Regions from separate parts of the Actinoplanes sp. NPDC049316 genome, predicted to be linked through region 1. Evidence: riboswitches for the same ligand, from Rfam matches in the RefSeq annotation. Region 1 holds a riboswitch; the other holds the start of a gene.
What was found. A riboswitch is a leader RNA that binds a small molecule or an ion and turns the genes downstream of it on or off. The one in region 1 is predicted to bind FMN.
Positions count from the first base shown of each region.

Region 2: another riboswitch for FMN. It lies ahead of ribD (bifunctional diaminohydroxyphosphoribosylaminopyrimidine deaminase/5-amino-6-(5-phosphoribosylamino)uracil reductase RibD); the one in region 1 lies ahead of AB0K03_RS18280 (nicotinamide mononucleotide transporter family protein).

Region 1 is NZ_JBFAQM010000010.1:190,116-193,509, reverse strand. It holds gene AB0K03_RS18285 (hypothetical protein) at 1-755, opposite strand, end outside; gene AB0K03_RS18280 (nicotinamide mononucleotide transporter family protein) at 909-1,625, opposite strand; FMN riboswitch at 1,698-1,828, opposite strand; gene AB0K03_RS18275 (serine/threonine-protein kinase) at 2,070-3,394, shown strand, end outside.
Region 2 is NZ_JBFAQM010000020.1:69,125-72,518, reverse strand. It holds gene AB0K03_RS26860 (response regulator) at 1-1,021, shown strand, start outside; gene rpe (ribulose-phosphate 3-epimerase) at 1-2, shown strand, start outside; FMN riboswitch at 1,083-1,263, shown strand; gene ribD (bifunctional diaminohydroxyphosphoribosylaminopyrimidine deaminase/5-amino-6-(5-phosphoribosylamino)uracil reductase RibD) at 1,432-2,517, shown strand; gene AB0K03_RS26850 (riboflavin synthase) at 2,527-3,129, shown strand; gene AB0K03_RS26845 (bifunctional 3,4-dihydroxy-2-butanone-4-phosphate synthase/GTP cyclohydrolase II) at 3,119-3,394, shown strand, end outside.

The DNA of each region.
Region 1 (3,394 bases):
ACGGTGAAACCCATGCCCTCCACGGGCGCCGGGGGAGCCAGGACCGCCGGGTCCGGGGCGCCCAGGCGCACCTCGAGGAAGCGGGTGACGAACACCGGCCTGCTGCCGCCGCGGGCCGTGACCTCCACCTGCAGCGGCAGCCCGGTGCCCGGATCCGCCCACAGGTCCACGTGCGCCACGGTCGTGTCCACGGCCGCCGGCACGATCCGCAGCCCGGCCGCGGCGATCCCGGCGACCCGCCGCGCGGGCAGCGGCGTGAACCGGTCCCCGGCGGCCAGGCCGAGCAGCCGGGTCCCGAGCGCGGGCGGCGTGACGTCGGCGCCGCGGGGCAGCCGCACCGGCTGGGCGCCGACGATCCGGGTCAGCTGGTTCTGCCCGTAGTCCCAGGCGTACTGCGCCTCGGGGGTCTGGTAGAGGTCCCGTTCCGCGGCCTCGTCGATCACGTCCACCCGCCAGCGGTCCGGGGCGGCGTACCAGGTGCGCAGCTCGGTGGTGCCGGTGACCAGCGACGTCACCTGCTCGAGGTCCGGCAGGGCGGGCAGGGGGAGCAGGCCGCTGCTGAGCGCGTACCCCTCATGGGCCTGCCGCCCGGAGGCGGCGATCCGCTCGCGCAGCGTCGCGAGATCGACGGCGGCGGCCCGGACCGGTCTCAGCCCGGCCAGCGCGGGGATGCTGCACAGCACGGCGACGGCGGCCAGCACGACGGCCCACCGCAGGCGAGCCTGCGCGGCGACGACGGTTCGGAGCACGCCCATGGTCCCGCCAACGTACCCGGCGGACCGCCCGCCCTGCCCCTACGCGGGAAGGCGCTGCGCCCAGTGCACCTGCCCGTCGGGGCCCACGCCGATCAGCACCAGCATCACATCGTCGAGGGCGTGACCGCCGCCCCTACCGCACGCCCGCCGGCCTCACGCGACCGTTTCCATGGTGGGCGAGTCGACGCGTTGCGGCTGCTCCTTGCGGGAGATGCGCAGCCAGACCACGAAGCCCCAGACCACGAAGCCCGCGTACACCGCGTACAGGATCGCGGAGGGGTAGTAGCGGAAGTGCAGGAGCTCCGGGACGCCCACCAGGTCCACCGCGAGCCAGCAGAGCCAGAAGTCGACCCAGCCGCGGGCCATCGCGTACGTGGCCAGGATCGAGCCGACGAAGATCCAGGAGTCCGCGAGGTAGTACCACCAAGGGACCGGGAAGCCCGCCCCGACCGCGCGGAAGACGTAGAAGCACAGGACCACCGCGGCGAGCGCGAGCGGGATGAAGACGGCGCGCTGCGCCCCGGTCGCCCAGCGGGGTGTCACCGCCGCGCCGCCCGCGGTGTGCCTGTTCTGCCGCCAGCGCCACCAGCCGTAGACGCTCGTGGCGATGAAGAAGACCTGGCGGGACGCCTGGCCGTAGAGCGGGGTGCCCTGGTCGTTGCCGAGCGCCTGGCCGAGGAAGACGGTGAACAGCAGCACGTTGCCGACGATGCCGACGGGCCACGCCCAGGCGCTGCGGCGCAGGCCGAACAGCGCCGAGCCCAGGCCGAACGCGTTGCCGACGATCTCGCGCCAGTAGATCGCCTGCGTGTCCGTGACCTGCCATTTGGCGTCGTAGAACGCGGTGAGCAGGGTGTCGAGCCAGTGCATCGGGGCCCACCTCCACAGGTCAGCGAAGGTGCACGCCGGGGGGGCGACCGCGCACGCGGGTGGTCCGGGCGTCCGCGTGCTGCCTCCCATCCGGACTTTCACCGTCGGTCCCGGAATTCCACCGGGTCAACCGGCCGCCGGCTGCGGTCGGGTCGCGGACTGTCACCGCCGGTTCGGACTTTCACCGACCCCGGAGCACGCTGAACGTTTGCTGCTGATTCGGATCGTAGTCCTGCTCGCCGCGGGAGCCGGGACAAGCGACGAACGCCACATCGGCGGCCCGGGATCATCCCTGCCCAACGAGGCGGCGGACCGCCGGTGACGGGCCGGGCGGGATGCTCGCGCTTCATGACAGATCGGGCGTACGCCCATTGCCGGGCACCCGCATCGACGGCCACCATCGTCCGCGCCCCGACGAGGAGACGTGGAAGGACACCACCCGGTTTGAACGGCGACGTCGCGACGATGGATCTCAGCGGACGGTGCGTGGGCAGCTCGTACGTGCTCATCTGCCCCGTGGGGCAGGGCGCCACCGGCGTCGTGTGGCGCGGGCTGGAGAGCACCTCCGGCGACCAGGTGGCGGTGAAGCTGCTGCACGAGGGCCTGCTGCGCCAGCCCAAGCTGGTCACGCGGTTCGTGCAGGAACGCTCGATCCTGAAGATGCTGCGGCACGAGCGGATCGTGGGCGTCCGGGACCTGTTCAGCGTGGGGGAGTCCCTCGGGCTGGCGATGGACTTCGTCGGCGGCGGAAGCCTGCGGCAGCGGCTCCGCTCCGCCGGCACGCTGGAACCCGCCGAGGCGGCCCGGCTGCTCGCGCAGGTGTGCGCCGCGCTCGGGCAGGCGCACGCGCTGGGTGTCGTGCACCGCGACGTCAAACCGGACAACATCCTGCTGCACGGCGACGAGGAGCGGCCGGACGTCAAGCTGACCGACTTCGGCATCGCGCGGATCCTGGACACACCCGGGGTGACGACCCCGCACGCGGTCATCGGGACGCCGTACTACATGGCCCCCGAGGTGATCAGCGGCCGCGATGCCACCCCGGCCGCGGACGTGTACGCGCTCGGTGTCGTCCTGCACGAGCTGGTGACCGGGCGGACCCCGTACACGGGTGAGCCGTTCGCCGTGCTGCGCGGGCACCTGGACGAGGCGCCGCAGCGCCCGGACGGGATGCCGGATCCGGTGTGGACGGTCGTCTCGGCCTGCCTGGACAAGGACCCGGCGCGGCGCCCGGCCGCCGATGAGCTGGAGCGGACGCTCGGCGGCCTCTGCGGCGACCTGCGTGGGGTGCCCGCGATGACCGCCCCGCCCGCGGAGGCGCCGCCGGAGCCGAAATCGCAGGTACGCGCGGTTCCTGCCGCTCCCGCGCGGCAGCAGCGGCCGAAGCGGCGGCCGCCGAACCGGCCGGGCAGCTGGGCGTGGGGACGCCGGGCGGCGCTCGTGGCGCTGGTCGGCGGTGCGCTGACCGCGTCCGGCGTCACCGGCTTCCGGGCCTGGCTGCAGGACCGTGACACGGCCGCCACGGCGGCGGTGCTGCCCGGGCTGCCGGTCACCGGCGCCGGCAGCGCGCCTCGCGCGCCGCGGTCCAGGGCGGCGCTCGGGGTGCCGGGCGCGGCCACCCCCGGCGAAGCGGCCGCGGCCGCACCGTCGCCGGCACCGTCTCAGCAGGAGTCCGGCGACCCGGCGGCGCGGGTGTCGGCGGCCGTACGGCTGCCGGGCGGCGCGGCCGGCGCCGAGGCCGAGGTGCGGTTCGGCCCGTACGAGTGCGG
Region 2 (3,394 bases), on a different contig from region 1:
GAGCACCGGTGTCGTCCGGCGCGCCGGCGACGGGCCGGGCAGCGAGCCCGAGGAGAAGCGCGACCTCATCATGGTCGTGGACGACGACGCCGACATCGCCGGGTTCGTCGCGTTCAACCTCGAGGTGCACGGCTTCGACGTGGTCCGGGCCTGCAACGGCCAGGAGGCGCTGGAGCTGATGGAGACCCGTCGCCCCGACCTGGCGGTGGTGGACTGGATGATGCCGCAGATGGACGGCGTGGAGCTGACCCGCCGGCTGCGTGCCGAGCCGCTCACCTCCGCGCTCCCGGTGATCATGCTGACCGCCAAGGGCATGACCGTGGACAAGGTCGTCGGCCTGACCGCGGGCGTCGACGACTACCTCGTGAAGCCGTTCGACACCGCGGAGCTGATCGCCCGGGTCTCCTCGACGCTGCGGCGCAACAAGGAGTTCCGCGAGGTGTCGCCGCTGACCGGCCTGCCCGGCAACGCCCGCGTCACCCGCGAGATCGCGGACCGGATGAAGGCGAGCGGCGACTTCTCGGTCGGCTACGTCGACATCGACCGGTTCAAGCCGGTCAACGACGTGTACGGCTTCGACCGCGGCGACGAGTTCATCACCGTGCTGGCCCGCAGCCTGCACCGCGCCGCGGCCGCCGCCGGGCGCCCGCCGGTGTTCCTGGGCCACATCGGCGGCGACGACTTCGTGTTCATCTGCCACCCCGACCAGGTGCTGCCGCTGACCAAGCACATGGTCACCGACTTCGAGGCCTCCGCCGACCAGCTGTACGACCCCGAGGACGCGCAGCGCGGCTACATCGAGGTGCCGGACCGCCGCGGCGGCAAGCAGCGCGCCGCGCTGGTCACGCTCTCGATCGGCGTCGCGCAGTCCATCGCGGGCGGCCGGTTGTACGACGACCACCGCGCCGTCGTGGCAGTCGCGTCCGAGATGAAGAAGGTGGCCAAGAGCCAGCCGGGCTCGTACGTGGCCATCGACCGCCGGCGCAGCGACTCGGACCTGGACGACGAACCGACCCTGTGACGTGGGTCGCCCGGCAGGTGGCAGATCGCGCAGGACGTGGAAGACTGGCCGGTGACCCACCACGCGCTGGCGGGACTCGGTGAAATTCCGAACCGGCGGTGATCCTTCCCCCACGGGAAGGTAAGCCCGCGACCCGGACGTCGAACCTCGGCGGCCGGTGGACCTGGTGAGACTCCGGGGCCGACGGTTGATCGACCGGCACACGCCGATCGGTCAGACAGTCCGGATGGGAGACAGCGCGCGGAACAGGACCGAGGTGTCCGCGGGTCGGCCCGTCCGGGCGCAGTGCCGGGCGAGCCGGCGCCGTACCCTCGCCCGGGGCGCGCGAAGCGTACCCTGATGTCCGGTTCCCGGCTTATTTCCCTCACCTTCCGGCGCGTGACCGTACCGCGTCAGGGAAGGGCTGAGAGATGGTCACCGAGGACGAGGCGATGCGCCGCGCGATCGCGCTTGCCGCCCGGGGCCTCGGCACCACCAGCCCCAACCCGGTCGTCGGCTGCCTGCTGCTCAGCGCCGACGGCGAGGTGGTCGGTGAGGGCTTCCACGCGTACGCGGGCGGCCCGCACGCCGAGATCGTGGCGCTGGCCCAGGCCGGCGACCGCGCCCGCGGCGGAACGGCGGTGGTCACGCTGGAGCCCTGCAACCACACCGGGCGCACCGGGCCGTGCGCCCAGGCCCTGATCGCCGCCGGCATCACCCGGGTGGTCATCGCGGTCGACGACCCGACGCCGGTCGCGGCCGGGGGAGCGGCGACGCTGCGAGCCGCCGGGGTGCAGATCGAGACGGGGGTACGCCGGCCGGAGGCCGAGGCCGGCAACGTGGCCTGGCTGACCGCCGTGCGCCGGGGCCGCCCGTACGTGACGTGGAAGTACGCGGCCACCCTCGACGGGCGCTCAGCGGCGGCCGATGGCACCAGCATGTGGATCACCTCGGAGCCGGCCCGCCGCGACGTGCACCGGCTGCGCAGCACCGTCGACGCCATCGTCGCGGGGGTCGGCACGGTGCTCGCCGACGATCCCCAGCTCACCGTCCGCGATCTGCGCGACGGCAGCCTCGCGATCAAGCAGCCGCTGCGGGTGGTGGTCGACTCCTCCGGGCGTACCCCCGGCAAAGCGCGCGTGCGCGACGCCGCCGCGGAGACCTGGATCGCGACGGCGGCCGCGGTCGGCGCCGGACCCGACGGCCACGTCGACCTGTCCGCCCTGCTGCGCGAGCTGTTCACCCGCGGCGTCCGCGCGGTCCTGCTCGAGGGCGGCCCGACGCTGGCGGGCGCGTTCCTCGCCGCGGGCCTGGTCGACCGGGTCGTCGGCTACGTCGCGCCCAAGCTGCTCGGCGCCGGACGCGCGGCCCTGGTCGACGCGGGCGTCACCACGATCGCCGAGGCGATCGACCTGGACCTGATCGAGATCACGCAGATCGGCCCCGACCTGCGCTTCGTAGCATCACTTCGGCCCAAGCCATCCGACCACCCCGCCCACCACCCACAAACGGATTGAGGCAGCCATATGTTCACCGGCATCGTCGAGGAACTGGGTGAGGTCGTGCGCCTCACCGACGCGGGGGACGACTCGGCGCTCATCGCCGTACGCGGACCACTGGTCACGTCGGACGCCCGGCATGGGGACTCCATCTCGGTCAACGGGGTCTGTCTCACGGTCATCGAGGCCACGGACGGCGTCTTCACGGCCGACGTCATGGGCGAGACCCTCAAGCGCTCCTCGCTCGGCGCGCTGCGCGAGGGCAGCCCGGTCAACCTGGAGCGCGCGGCGACCGTCGGCTCGCGGCTCGGCGGGCACCTCGTGCAGGGCCACGTCGACGGGGTCGCCACGATCCTCTCCCGCGAGCCCGCCGAGCAGTGGGAGGTGCTGCGCTTCTCGCTGCCTTCCGAGCTGTCGCGCTACGTCGTGGAGAAGGGTTCGATCACCGTCGACGGCGTCTCGCTGACCGTCATGGAGGTCACCGCCGACTCGTTCGCGGTCGGGCTGATCCCGACCACGCTCAAACTCACCGTGCTGGGCTCCAAGGCACCCGGCGACCCGGTGAACCTCGAGGTCGACGTCATTGCCAAGTACGTCGAGAAGATGCTGGGAGACCGCAATGCTCGCTGATGTGCGCCGGGCCGTGGCCGACATCGCCGCCGGCCGTCCCGTGATCGTGGTCGACGACGAGGACCGCGAGAACGAGGGTGATCTGATCTTCGCCGCCGAGCACACCACGCCGGAACTGGTCGCGTTCATGGTGCGGTACACCTCGGGCTACATCTGCGTGCCGCTGACCGAGGAGGAGGCGGACCGGCTGGACCTGCCGCCGATGTTCCACACCAACCAGGACCGGCGGGGGACGGCGTACGCGGTCACCGTGGACGCGGCTGCC